Regions from separate parts of the Cytobacillus dafuensis genome, predicted to be linked through region 1. Evidence: a T-box and tRNA genes for the amino acid it is inferred to sense, from the RefSeq annotation. Region 1 holds a T-box; the other regions hold tRNA genes.
The links. A T-box is a leader RNA that pairs with one kind of tRNA and senses whether it is charged. The one in region 1 lies ahead of FSZ17_RS16975 (valine--tRNA ligase), so its partner is inferred to be a tRNA-Val.

Region 1 (4,256 bases):
AAAAGCATGACATTAACGGAGTTTTTTGCGCGGAAGACGGAAGATAATATCGCAAAGTTAAAAGTATGTATCGTTCAGAATGGAGATACAGTCGATACGATTGCCGAAAGATACGATATTACTGTTCAAAGACTACTTAGTGTGAATCATATAGAAATAAATCAAGATATATATGAAGGGCAAGTTCTCTATATTCCAGTTACCGTAGCCCATCAAAAATGATAAAGTGAAACTTCCATCAGTGGGGGTTTTTTCATCCCCCACTGATGGTTAGTTGCGGCCCACAGGAAGTGGGTCACGCAGACGTTGCCACACGATGTGGCGCTTTTAGTCTGTGTTCATTTTATCGGCCTTTACGGGCAGTTGATCCCCCACTTAGGTTTCTTTGATTCTCTCGCAACCTTGTGGGGGTCTTACTGCTCGTTAATCTGCGATAAAAACAGGCTGGGCAGGGAAACATTAACCTGTCCGGCCATTTTGTTTCTACTTTTTGAAATGTCTAGCCTGACCAAGGTGCTTCCGCTTTTCTATGAAAGTGAGTGATTCTTATGTATGAAAAGAATCGATTAAATAGGGTATATCCGATTTTAAAACAATATGCCCTTGAACCACATTTTGTTGAAGAATATGGCTTAGTTCAAAAAATCTATACAAATAAAGGTATATTTGCCATGAAAAAAATCAACCCCAAGCATGGCGGTGATTTTATTCGGCATGTTCAAGATTTATATCAAAAAGGCTATAACCGTATCGTGCCGATTTTCCCAACTGTTGATGGTCGATATGCTGTTTTGCATGAAAATGAAATGTATTACCTCATGCCATGGCTAGCAAATGAAGAAAAAGAAAACCGATATGAGCGCCACCATCAGCTCTTTCGTGAGTTAGCCAGACTTCATTCCTTATCTTCAAAGGAAATAACAATCAAAAAAGAAGAGAGAACGGAGCATTATGAAAAAACATTGCAGGAATGGGAAAAGGAACTGGAATTTTTAGAAGGATTTTTGGAGACCTGTGAGCAAAGGGAATATATGTCTCCCTTTGAATTATCGTATATACTTTCTTATCATGATATCTATCAGGCTTTAAATTTCTCGATAAAAAAATTAAAAGATTGGTATGAGAAGACGAAGGACAGTGAAAAGGCGCGTATTGTAACGGTTCACGGAAAAATCTCAACTGAACATTTTTTATATAATGAAAAGGGTTATGGTTATTTCTCAAATTTTGAACGAGCCAAACAAGGCTCGCCGATTCATGATATATTACCATTCCTTTCACGAACATTGAAATCCTATCCAAAAAGATCAGAAGAATGTATTGAATGGATTTATACGTATCTGAAATTTTCCCCATTTAAAGAGGATGAATTCCTCCTATTTCAAAGCTATTTTGCCCATCCAGGAGCTGTTATGCGTTCTGCAGAAAGGTATTTTAAAAACCGTTATGGGAATGGAGAAAGGAAATCGACGTTACATTTTCAGAAGCAATATTGGCTCCTTAAAAATACTGAATACGTTTTGATGCGAATGGAAGAAATAGAGCGGCAAAAAGCAGAAGCAAAGGCAGCTGCCCAACCAAAAGAAGAAGTCCAACCAAAAGAAGAAGCCCAAAATTAAATAGAATTTTGGGCTTTTATAGCCATTCAAAACGAAAGGCTACCGCAATTAATATCAGAATAGCAAGAAACAAAACATCAAATGTTGTTGGAAAAATAATCACTCTTATTCCTTGAAAACAGCAAAATGGAATAATAAATTGCGAGCATCCCCCCCTAATTGTTCTTAGCCACGGTGGCAAACCATAAGGATTATACTTTCTTCTCATTGGAACATGCCCTCTTTCGAAATTTTTCTCAAATTATTCTATGTAGGACAACCTTTATTAGTGCCTACCATACAATATATAATCCAAATTACATTGTAAATTTACTGATAGCTCTTTGAATAAAATTAAATAAAATATGGAACACTGCTAATTATCGTTGTATAAAATGAAAATAAAAAAGGAATAATGATTGACGACAGTCCTAATTTATAGGTAATATATTGATAATAAAAATAATCAGCGAGGATAGGGAATAGTACAATGGCTATTTGCTTTTAGAGAGGAAAACCATTAGCTGAAAGGTTTTCTAAGTAGAACCGTTGGAAGGTCGCCCTTGAGCTTCTTTCGCGAAAGATTGCAAAATCGTGTAGTGAAAGACGGGAAATCCGTTATCTATTTAAGAGTCAAACAGGAATGACGTTTTTTAGAGCTAGACAACTGTCTAGATTCTGCTCTTCTTTCTGTTTGAAAAAAAGGTGGTACCGCGAAGCATACTCCATTCGTCCTTTTATGGCGAATGGAGTTTTTTATTTGTAAAGGGGATGAAATGTGATGGAAACGAAGGAAATAACAATGCCTACAAAGTATGATCCACAATCAATTGAACAAGGACGTTATGAATGGTGGCTAAAGGGTAAGTTTTTTGAGGCGAAGGATGATCAGAATAAACAGCCTTATACAATCGTTATCCCACCGCCGAATGTTACGGGAAGGCTTCATCTTGGTCATGCATGGGATACAACCCTACAGGATATTTTAACGCGTATGAAGCGTATGCAAGGCTATGATGTACTATGGCTGCCAGGAATGGACCATGCTGGAATTGCTACCCAAGCAAAGGTAGAGGAAAAGCTCCGCAGTGAAGGAAAATCGCGCTATGATTTAGGCCGTGAGAAATTTGTTGAGGAAACTTGGAAATGGAAAGAGGAATATGCAAGTCATATTCGTGAGCAATGGTCTAAGATTGGACTTGGTCTTGATTATAGCCGTGAGCGCTTTACGCTAGATGAAGGATTATCAAAAGCTGTTCGCGAAGTATTTGTTTCTCTTTACAAGAAGGGTCTAATTTACCGAGGCGAATATATTATTAACTGGGATCCGTCTACGAAGACAGCTCTTTCTGATATTGAGGTTATTCATAAAGATGTACAGGGTGCATTTTATCATATGAAATATCCTCTTACAGATGGCTCCGGACATATTGAAATTGCAACAACTCGCCCAGAAACAATGCTTGGAGATACTGCTGTAGCTGTTCATCCGGAAGATGACCGCTATAAGCACTTAATTGGAAAAACAGTTACTCTTCCAATTGTGGGCCGCGAGATTCCAATTGTCGGCGATGATTATGTTGATATGGAATTCGGTTCAGGTGCGGTAAAAATTACGCCAGCACATGACCCAAATGACTTTGAAATTGGTAATCGTCATAATCTTGAACGTGTTCTTGTCATGAACGAAGACGGTACCATGAATAATAAAGCTGATAAATACACTGGATTAGATCGCTTCGAATGCCGTAAGCAAATCGTTAAGGATTTACAAGATCAAGGTATTTTATTCAAAATTGAAGAGCATATGCATTCAGTTGGACATTCTGAGAGAAGCGGAGCAGTGGTAGAGCCGTATCTTTCAACACAATGGTTCGTTAAAATGCAGCCGCTTGCTGATAAAGCGATTGAGCTCCAATCAAAAGAAGAAAAAGTAAACTTTGTTCCAGAACGATTTGAAAATACTTACATGCGTTGGATGGAAAATATTCGTGATTGGTGTATTTCACGCCAGCTTTGGTGGGGACATCGTATTCCAGCTTGGTATCATAAAGAGACTGGAGAGGTATATGTAGCTCATGAAGCACCAGAAGATATCGAGAACTGGGAACAGGACAAAGACGTTTTAGATACATGGTTTAGTTCTGCGTTATGGCCGTTCTCAACAATGGGCTGGCCAGATACTGAATCTGCGGACTTTAAACGATATTACCCAACAGATTGCCTCGTAACAGGCTATGATATCATTTTCTTCTGGGTATCTCGTATGATTTTCCAAGGTTTAGAATTTACGGATCAAAGACCATTTAAAGATGTTTTAATTCACGGTCTTGTTCGTGATGCTGAGGGCAGAAAGATGAGTAAATCCCTTGGCAACGGTGTTGATCCAATGGATGTAGTAGATAAGTACGGTGCAGACTCACTGCGCTACTTCCTATCAACAGGAAGCTCACCAGGGCATGACTTGCGTTTTAGCATCGACAAAGTGGAGGCAACATGGAACTTTGCGAACAAAATTTGGAATGCTTCTCGTTTCGCATTAATGAATATGGATGGATTAACATTCGAAGAGATCGACTTAACAGGCGAAAAATCTGTTGCGGATAAATGGATCTTAACTCGTTTAAATGAAACCATTGAAACAGTTACAAGATTATC
Region 2 (4,256 bases), 1.8 Mb from region 1:
TCGAACCATCGACCTCACGCTTATCAGGCGTGCGCTCTAACCAGCTGAGCTATAGGCCCACATTATGGAGCGGGTGAAGGGAATCGAACCCTCATCATCAGCTTGGAAGGCTGAGGTTTTACCACTAAACTACACCCGCAAATAAATAATATTCATCTGTATGGAGGCGGCAACCGGATTTGAACCGGTGATAAAGGTTTTGCAGACCTCTGCCTTACCACTTGGCTATGCCGCCAACAAAAAATGGCTGGGCTAGCTGGATTCGAACCAACGCATGACGGAGTCAAAGTCCGTTGCCTTACCGCTTGGCTATAGCCCATTGAAGGTTCATCATGAATATCCTCTTTGAGTTTGCTTCATGAATAATCACCGCAGGAACATTTAATTGCAAATGAATGCGCTACCGTGTAACTACTTCTGTAGTTAAATATTCCGACATCATCTAAATACTTGTACTTATGTCAATAAAAAGTATTATGGGGCGGCTGATGGGAATCGAACCCACGAATGTCGGAACCACAATCCGATGCGTTAACCACTTCGCCACAACCGCCATAATTATTGGCAGGGGTAGTAGGAATCGAACCCACACTGGAGGTTTTGGAGACCTCTGTTCTACCTTTAAACTATACCCCTATAATGGTGGTGGGGGACGGATTCGAACCGCCGAACCCACAGGGAGCGGATTTACAGTCCGCCGCGTTTAGCCACTTCGCTACCCCACCATATTCAGTAAAAAGGTATAAAAATGGTGGCTCAGGACGGAATCGAACCGCCGACACAAGGATTTTCAGTCCTTTGCTCTACCGACTGAGCTACTGAGCCACAAATAAACTATATATCAACAGTAGTTTTTAACTACTGAAAAAAATGGCGGTCCGGACGGGACTCGAACCCGCGACCTCCTGCGTGACAGGCAGGCATTCTAACCAACTGAACTACCGGACCATATTGCGGGGACAGGATTTGAACCTGCGACCTTCGGGTTATGAGCCCGACGAGCTACCGGACTGCTCCACCCCGCGACAATAATATTTATAAGATTTTTCCTATGCTCCTAGAGAGTATTAGGACTGTCCCGATCTCAGAAAGCTGATTCAAGCAGCTACTCGATCGGTACAACTCGCAGTTTATTCAGTGAAGTAACGCTCGTTGCTCCACCCCGCGACAATAATATTTAATAAATGGAGGAGGAAAGGGGATTCGAACCCCTGCGCGGTTTGACCCGCCTGTCGGTTTTCAAGACCGATCCCTTCAGCCGGACTTGGGTATTCCTCCGAATAATAAGATTCTATTAAAGCATGGTAGCGGCAGAGGGGATCGAACCCCCGACCTTACGGGTATGAACCGTACGCTCTAGCCAGCTGAGCTACGCCGCCTAATCAAACTAAAAAGAATTATGTTATATGGTGGAGCCTAGCGGGATCGAACCGCTGACCTCCTGCGTGCAAGGCAGGCGCTCTCCCAGCTGAGCTAAGGCCCCATTATTAAGTAGATAGCATGGTCGGGAAGACAGGATTCGAACCTGCGACCCCTTGGTCCCAAACCAAGTGCTCTACCAAGCTGAGCTACTTCCCGTTTGTAAATGGCGCGCCCGAAAGGAGTCGAACCCATAACCTTCTGATCCGTAGTCAGACGCTCTATCCAATTGAGCTACGGGCGCACGCTTGTATATGTGGTGTCGATGATCTTAAGACCTGTGTCTGTTAGTTCCGCACACCAGCAATAATTGGAGCGGAAGACGGGATTCGAACCCGCGACCCCCACCTTGGCAAGGTGGTGTTCTACCACTGAACTACTTCCGCAAATTATCTGGTGAGCCATGAAGGACTCGAACCTTCGACCCTCTGATTAAAAGTCAGATGCTCTACCGACTGAGCTAATGGCTCGAAAAAAAATGAATTTTCCTAAATTTCGTTTTAAGTCGTAATTGTGCTTCAAATCTCTTTGTGATTTGTCGCAGATTACTACAGCTTACTATTCAAGGATGTATCGCTCTGTACTGCAAGCTTCCGTAATCCTCTACCGACTGAGCTAATGGCTCGTTCTAGAGTGCCGGCCAGAGGACTTGAACCCCCAACCTACTGATTACAAGTCAGTTGCTCTACCAATTGAGCTAGGCCGGCATATAAATTATGGTGGAGGATGACGGGATCGAACCGCCGACCCCCTGCTTGTAAGGCAGGTGCTCTCCCAGCTGAGCTAATCCTCCATATTGGTGACCCGTACGGGATTCGAACCCGTGTTACCGCCGTGAAAGGGCGGTGTCTTAACCGCTTGACCAACGGGCCAACTAATTTTGGCAAAAAAATAACCCTTATTAGGGTTTGGCCTGGCGACGTCCTACTCTCACAAGGGGACAGCCCCTAACTACCATTGGCGCTGAAAAGCTTAACTTCCGTGTTCGGGATGGGAACGGGTGTGACCTTTTCGCTATCGCCACCAGACCATTTTTAGTTAAAAGGATTATTCCTTCAAAACTAGATAACTGACAATCATCATTTAAAATTTTATTGTCCAGCTTCGGCTCCTAACTTCTCGGTCGTTTCGATCCATCTCTACAAATCCAAAACCGGGATTTGCATAGCTGGCTCTCCAACGCCTCTCGAAGCTAAGCAGTCGCCTACGCTTTTCTATTTGGTTAAGTCCTCGACCGATTAGTATTTGTCAGCTCCACGTGTCACCACGCTTCCACCTCAAACCTATCAACCTGATCATCTTTCAGGGGTCTTACTAGCTTGACGCTATGGGAAATCTCATCTCGAGGGGGGCTTCATGCTTAGATGCTTTCAGCACTTATCCCTTCCGCACATAGCTACCCAGCGATGCTCTTGGCAGAACAACTGGTACACCAGCGGTGCGTCCATCCCGGTCCTCTCGTACTAAGGACAGCTCCTCTCAAATTTCCTGCGCCCACGACGGATAGGGACCGAACTGTCTCACGACGTTCTGAACCCAGCTCGCGTACCGCTTTAATGGGCGAACAGCCCAACCCTTGGGACCGACTACAGCCCCAGGATGCGATGAGCCGACATCGAGGTGCCAAACCTCCCCGTCGATGTGGACTCTTGGGGGAGATAAGCCTGTTATCCCCGGGGTAGCTTTTATCCGTTGAGCGATGGCCCTTCCATGCGGAACCACCGGATCACTAAGCCCGACTTTCGTCCCTGCTCGACTTGTAGGTCTCGCAGTCAAGCTCCCTTATGCCTTTACACTCTTCGAATGATTTCCAACCATTCTGAGGGAACCTTTGGGCGCCTCCGTTACTTTTTAGGAGGCGACCGCCCCAGTCAAACTGCCCACCTGACACTGTCTCCCACCCCGATCAGGGGTGCGGGTTAGAATTTCAATACAGCCAGGGTAGTATCCCACCGATGCCTCCACCGAAGCTAGCGCTCCGGCTTCCAAGGCTCCTACCTATCCTGTACAAGCTGTACCGAAATTCAATATCAGGCTACAGTAAAGCTCCACGGGGTCTTTCCGTCCTGTCGCGGGTAACCTGCATCTTCACAGGTACTATAATTTCACCGAGTCTCTCGTTGAGACAGTGCCCAGATCGTTACGCCTTTCGTGCGGGTCGGAACTTACCCGACAAGGAATTTCGCTACCTTAGGACCGTTATAGTTACGGCCGCCGTTTACTGGGGCTTCAATTCAGAGCTTCGCTTGCGCTAACCCCTCCTCTTAACCTTCCAGCACCGGGCAGGCGTCAGCCCCTATACTTCGCCTTACGGCTTCGCAGAGACCTGTGTTTTTGCTAAACAGTCGCCTGGGCCTATTCACTGCGGCTCATCCGGGCTATTCACCCAAATGAGCACCCCTTCTCCCGAAGTTACGGGGTGATTTTGCCGAGTTCCTTAACGAGAGTTCTCTCGCTCACCTTAGGATTCTCTCCTCGCCTACCTGTGTCGGTTTGCGGTACGGGCACCTTTTCCCTCGCTAGAGGCTTTTCTTGGCAGTGTGGATTCAGGAACTTCGGTACTTTATTTCCCTCGCCGTCACAGCTCAGCCTTTATGCAAGCGGGATTTGCCTCGCTTGCAGCCTAACTGCTTGGACGCGCTATTCCAGCAGCGCGCTTACCCTATCCTCCTGCGTCCCCCCATTGCTCAAACGGTAAAGAGGTGGTACAGGAATATCAACCTGTTGTCCATCGCCTACGCTTTTCAGCCTCGGCTTAGGTCCCGACTAACCCTGAGCGGACGAGCCTTCCTCAGGAAACCTTAGGCATTCGGTGGATGGGATTCTCACCCATCTTT
Region 3 (4,256 bases), 310 kb from region 1:
CGATGTCAGTGGTAGGAGAGCGTTCTAAGGGCGTTGAAGCTAGACCGTAAGGACTGGTGGAGCGCTTAGAAGTGAGAATGCCGGTATGAGTAGCGAAAGATGGGTGAGAATCCCATCCACCGAATGCCTAAGGTTTCCTGAGGAAGGCTCGTCCGCTCAGGGTTAGTCGGGACCTAAGCCGAGGCTGAAAAGCGTAGGCGATGGACAACAGGTTGATATTCCTGTACCACCTCTTTACCGTTTGAGCAATGGGGGGACGCAGGAGGATAGGGTAAGCGCGCTGCTGGAATAGCGCGTCCAAGCAGTTAGGCTGCAAGCGAGGCAAATCCCGCTTGCATAAAGGCTGAGCTGTGACGGCGAGGGAAATAAAGTACCGAAGTTCCTGAATCCACACTGCCAAGAAAAGCCTCTAGCGAGGGAAAAGGTGCCCGTACCGCAAACCGACACAGGTAGGCGAGGAGAGAATCCTAAGGTGAGCGAGAGAACTCTCGTTAAGGAACTCGGCAAAATCACCCCGTAACTTCGGGAGAAGGGGTGCTCATTTGGGTGAATAGCCCGGATGAGCCGCAGTGAATAGGCCCAGGCGACTGTTTAGCAAAAACACAGGTCTCTGCGAAGCCGTAAGGCGAAGTATAGGGGCTGACGCCTGCCCGGTGCTGGAAGGTTAAGAGGAGGGGTTAGCGCAAGCGAAGCTCTGAATTGAAGCCCCAGTAAACGGCGGCCGTAACTATAACGGTCCTAAGGTAGCGAAATTCCTTGTCGGGTAAGTTCCGACCCGCACGAAAGGCGTAACGATCTGGGCACTGTCTCAACGAGAGACTCGGTGAAATTATAGTACCTGTGAAGATGCAGGTTACCCGCGACAGGACGGAAAGACCCCGTGGAGCTTTACTGTAGCCTGATATTGAATTTCGGTACAGCTTGTACAGGATAGGTAGGAGCCTTGGAAGCCGGAGCGCTAGCTTCGGTGGAGGCATCGGTGGGATACTACCCTGGCTGTATTGAAATTCTAACCCGCACCCCTGATCGGGGTGGGAGACAGTGTCAGGTGGGCAGTTTGACTGGGGCGGTCGCCTCCTAAAAAGTAACGGAGGCGCCCAAAGGTTCCCTCAGAATGGTTGGAAATCATTCGAAGAGTGTAAAGGCATAAGGGAGCTTGACTGCGAGACCTACAAGTCGAGCAGGGACGAAAGTCGGGCTTAGTGATCCGGTGGTTCCGCATGGAAGGGCCATCGCTCAACGGATAAAAGCTACCCCGGGGATAACAGGCTTATCTCCCCCAAGAGTCCACATCGACGGGGAGGTTTGGCACCTCGATGTCGGCTCATCGCATCCTGGGGCTGTAGTCGGTCCCAAGGGTTGGGCTGTTCGCCCATTAAAGCGGTACGCGAGCTGGGTTCAGAACGTCGTGAGACAGTTCGGTCCCTATCCGTCGTGGGCGCAGGAAATTTGAGAGGAGCTGTCCTTAGTACGAGAGGACCGGGATGGACGCACCGCTGGTGTACCAGTTGTTCTGCCAAGAGCATCGCTGGGTAGCTATGTGCGGAAGGGATAAGTGCTGAAAGCATCTAAGCATGAAGCCCCCCTCGAGATGAGATTTCCCATAGCGTCAAGCTAGTAAGACCCCTGAAAGATGATCAGGTTGATAGGTTTGAGGTGGAAGCGTGGTGACACGTGGAGCTGACAAATACTAATCGGTCGAGGACTTAACCAAATTGATTACTCGAATTCTTCTTCTACATTATCTAGTTTTGAGAGAATAAAAAATTTCTCTTGAAAAAATTTAAAAAGACGATATAATAAATATTGTCTTTAAAAAATAGTCTGGTGGCGATAGCGAGAAGGTCACACCCGTTCCCATCCCGAACACGGAAGTTAAGCTTCTCAGCGCCGATGGTAGTTTGGGGCTGTCCCCATGTGAGAGTAGGACGTCGCCAGGCGTAAACGGAGGATTAGCTCAGCTGGGAGAGCACCTGCCTTACAAGCAGGGGGTCGGCGGTTCGATCCCGTCATCCTCCACCATATTTGTAATGCCGGCCTAGCTCAATTGGTAGAGCAACTGACTTGTAATCAGTAGGTTGGGGGTTCAAGTCCTCTGGCCGGCACTCTTGAGCAATCATTTTATTATGAGCCATTAGCTCAGTCGGTAGAGCATCTGACTTTTAATCAGAGGGTCGAAGGTTCGAGTCCTTCATGGCTCACCATTTAAATAATGCGGGTGTGGCGGAATTGGCAGACGCACCAGACTTAGGATCTGGCGCCGCAAGGCGTGGGGGTTCGACTCCCTTCACCCGCACCATTTAAATAATGCGGAAGTAGTTCAGTGGTAGAACACCACCTTGCCAAGGTGGGGGTCGCGGGTTCGAATCCCGTCTTCCGCTCCAAAAGTGCCGGGGTGGCGGAACTGGCAGACGCACAGGACTTAAAATCCTGCGGTAGGTGACTACCGTACCGGTTCGATTCCGGTCCTCGGCACCATTTATATTAATAATGCGCCCGTAGCTCAATTGGATAGAGCGTCTGACTACGGATCAGAAGGTTATGGGTTCGACTCCTTTCGGGCGCGCCATAATATCATAAAAAACGGGAAGTAGCTCAGCTTGGTAGAGCACTTGGTTTGGGACCAAGGGGTCGCAGGTTCGAATCCTGTCTTCCCGACCATCTAAAACAATGGGGCCTTAGCTCAGCTGGGAGAGCGCCTGCCTTGCACGCAGGAGGTCAGCGGTTCGATCCCGCTAGGCTCCACCATTAAATAAATATATACAATCATTTGGCGGTGTAGCTCAGCTGGCTAGAGCGTACGGTTCATACCCGTAAGGTCGGGGGTTCGATCCCCTCCGCCGCTACCAAATGTAATATCTATTGCTTAAATATGATGCAATTATGGACCTTTAGCTCAGCTGGTTAGAGCAGACGGCTCATAACCGTCCGGTCGTAGGTTCGAGTCCTACAAGGTCCACCATATTGTTTTTATTCGGAGGAATACCCAAGTCCGGCTGAAGGGATCGGTCTTGAAAACCGACAGGCGGGTCAAACCGCGCAGGGGTTCGAATCCCCTTTCCTCCTCCATTGTTAAATATTTTATTGTCGCGGGGTGGAGCAACGAAGCGTTACTTCACTGAATAAACTGCGAGTTGTACCGATCGAATTGCTGCTTGAATCAGCTTTCTGAGATCGGGACAGTCCTACTACTATTTAGTAGCATAGGATAAATCTTATAAATATTATTGTCGCGGGGTGGAGCAGTCCGGTAGCTCGTCGGGCTCATAACCCGAAGGTCGCAGGTTCAAATCCTGTCCCCGCAATATGGTCCGGTAGTTCAGTTGGTTAGAATGCCTGCCTGTCACGCAGGAGGTCGCGGGTTCGAGTCCCGTCCGGACCGCCATTATTATATTATTTGGCTCAGTAGCTCAGTCGGTAGAGCAAAGGACTGAAAATCCTTGTGTCGGCGGTTCGATTCCGTCCTGAGCCACCATTTATTTTGCCGTTAATTCATACAGCTAATGATGGCGATTGTGGCGAAGTGGTTAACGCATCGGATTGTGGTTCCGACATTCGTGGGTTCGATTCCCATCAGTCGCCCCATATAGATTTGCGGGTGTAGTTTAGTGGTAAAACCTCAGCCTTCCAAGCTGATGATGAGGGTTCGATTCCCTTCACCCGCTCCATAATGTGGGCCTATAGCTCAGCTGGTTAGAGCGCACGCCTGATAAGCGTGAGGTCGATGGTTCGAGTCCATTTAGGCCCACCATTTTTATATATAATTATTCCGCAGTAGCTCAGTGGTAGAGCTATCGGCTGTTAACCGATCGGTCGTAGGTTCGAGTCCTACCTGCGGAGCCATTATGGGGAAGTACTCAAGAGGCTGAAGAGGCGCCCCTGCTAAGGGTGTAGGTCGCGTAAGCGGCGCGAGGGTTCAAATCCCTCCTTCTCCGCCATATTATTGGCCCGTTGGTCAAGCGGTTAAGACACCGCCCTTTCACGGCGGTAACACGGGTTCGAATCCCGTACGGGTCATATAAAAGAGCTGTCAACAATATTGTTGGCAGCTCTTTTATTATAGATTTTTAATATTTCACGATTGTAGCTGATCTAAATGAGCAATTATAATAATTTTGTGGTCCTCAATCAAACTTCTGATCTTTTTCAAGCAGCTTCCTGCCTGGATTTTCTAAATCAAATTCAGATGTAATTCCCGTAGAAGGTCCTCGGAATATTTCACCAGTGGCCATTATTTTTCCATCTGGAGGTCCAAA

Region 2: it encodes a tRNA-Val, which carries the amino acid that the T-box ahead of FSZ17_RS16975 (valine--tRNA ligase) is inferred to sense. The anticodon was not compared.
Region 3: it encodes a tRNA-Val, which carries the amino acid that the T-box ahead of FSZ17_RS16975 (valine--tRNA ligase) is inferred to sense. The anticodon was not compared.

What each region holds. Positions count from the first base shown of each region.
Region 1 covers NZ_CP042593.1:3,544,633-3,548,888, reverse strand. The annotation lists gene spoVID (stage VI sporulation protein D) at 1-222, shown strand, start outside; gene ysxE (spore coat protein YsxE) at 549-1,619, shown strand; gene FSZ17_RS16980 (hypothetical protein) at 1,636-1,827, opposite strand; T-box leader at 2,062-2,338, shown strand; gene FSZ17_RS16975 (valine--tRNA ligase) at 2,380-4,256, shown strand, end outside.
Region 2 covers NZ_CP042593.1:418,274-422,529, reverse strand. The annotation lists tRNA gene FSZ17_RS02215 (tRNA-Ile) at 1-59, opposite strand, end outside; tRNA gene FSZ17_RS02210 (tRNA-Gly) at 66-139, opposite strand; tRNA gene FSZ17_RS02205 (tRNA-Cys) at 162-235, opposite strand; tRNA gene FSZ17_RS02200 (tRNA-Gln) at 245-319, opposite strand; tRNA gene FSZ17_RS02195 (tRNA-His) at 478-553, opposite strand; tRNA gene FSZ17_RS02190 (tRNA-Trp) at 563-636, opposite strand; tRNA gene FSZ17_RS02185 (tRNA-Tyr) at 641-725, opposite strand; tRNA gene FSZ17_RS02180 (tRNA-Phe) at 750-825, opposite strand; tRNA gene FSZ17_RS02175 (tRNA-Asp) at 872-948, opposite strand; tRNA gene FSZ17_RS02170 (tRNA-Met) at 952-1,025, opposite strand; tRNA gene FSZ17_RS02165 (tRNA-Ser) at 1,186-1,278, opposite strand; tRNA gene FSZ17_RS02160 (tRNA-Met) at 1,303-1,379, opposite strand; tRNA gene FSZ17_RS02155 (tRNA-Ala) at 1,408-1,483, opposite strand; tRNA gene FSZ17_RS02150 (tRNA-Pro) at 1,502-1,578, opposite strand; tRNA gene FSZ17_RS02145 (tRNA-Arg) at 1,587-1,663, opposite strand; tRNA gene FSZ17_RS02140 (tRNA-Gly) at 1,731-1,805, opposite strand; tRNA gene FSZ17_RS02135 (tRNA-Lys) at 1,814-1,889, opposite strand; tRNA gene FSZ17_RS02130 (tRNA-Thr) at 2,054-2,126, opposite strand; tRNA gene FSZ17_RS02125 (tRNA-Val) at 2,137-2,212, opposite strand; tRNA gene FSZ17_RS02120 (tRNA-Glu) at 2,217-2,291, opposite strand; rRNA gene rrf (5S ribosomal RNA) at 2,331-2,447, opposite strand; rRNA gene FSZ17_RS02110 (23S ribosomal RNA) at 2,638-4,256, opposite strand, start outside.
Region 3 covers NZ_CP042593.1:3,850,811-3,855,066, reverse strand. The annotation lists rRNA gene FSZ17_RS18470 (23S ribosomal RNA) at 1-1,714, shown strand, start outside; rRNA gene rrf (5S ribosomal RNA) at 1,824-1,940, shown strand; tRNA gene FSZ17_RS18460 (tRNA-Val) at 1,947-2,022, shown strand; tRNA gene FSZ17_RS18455 (tRNA-Thr) at 2,033-2,105, shown strand; tRNA gene FSZ17_RS18450 (tRNA-Lys) at 2,129-2,204, shown strand; tRNA gene FSZ17_RS18445 (tRNA-Leu) at 2,215-2,299, shown strand; tRNA gene FSZ17_RS18440 (tRNA-Gly) at 2,310-2,384, shown strand; tRNA gene FSZ17_RS18435 (tRNA-Leu) at 2,390-2,478, shown strand; tRNA gene FSZ17_RS18430 (tRNA-Arg) at 2,493-2,569, shown strand; tRNA gene FSZ17_RS18425 (tRNA-Pro) at 2,585-2,661, shown strand; tRNA gene FSZ17_RS18420 (tRNA-Ala) at 2,673-2,748, shown strand; tRNA gene FSZ17_RS18415 (tRNA-Met) at 2,773-2,849, shown strand; tRNA gene FSZ17_RS18410 (tRNA-Ile) at 2,886-2,962, shown strand; tRNA gene FSZ17_RS18405 (tRNA-Ser) at 2,977-3,069, shown strand; tRNA gene FSZ17_RS18400 (tRNA-Met) at 3,232-3,305, shown strand; tRNA gene FSZ17_RS18395 (tRNA-Asp) at 3,309-3,385, shown strand; tRNA gene FSZ17_RS18390 (tRNA-Phe) at 3,400-3,475, shown strand; tRNA gene FSZ17_RS18385 (tRNA-His) at 3,510-3,585, shown strand; tRNA gene FSZ17_RS18380 (tRNA-Gly) at 3,595-3,668, shown strand; tRNA gene FSZ17_RS18375 (tRNA-Ile) at 3,675-3,751, shown strand; tRNA gene FSZ17_RS18370 (tRNA-Asn) at 3,769-3,843, shown strand; tRNA gene FSZ17_RS18365 (tRNA-Ser) at 3,848-3,938, shown strand; tRNA gene FSZ17_RS18360 (tRNA-Glu) at 3,946-4,017, shown strand; gene FSZ17_RS18355 (hypothetical protein) at 4,125-4,256, opposite strand, start outside.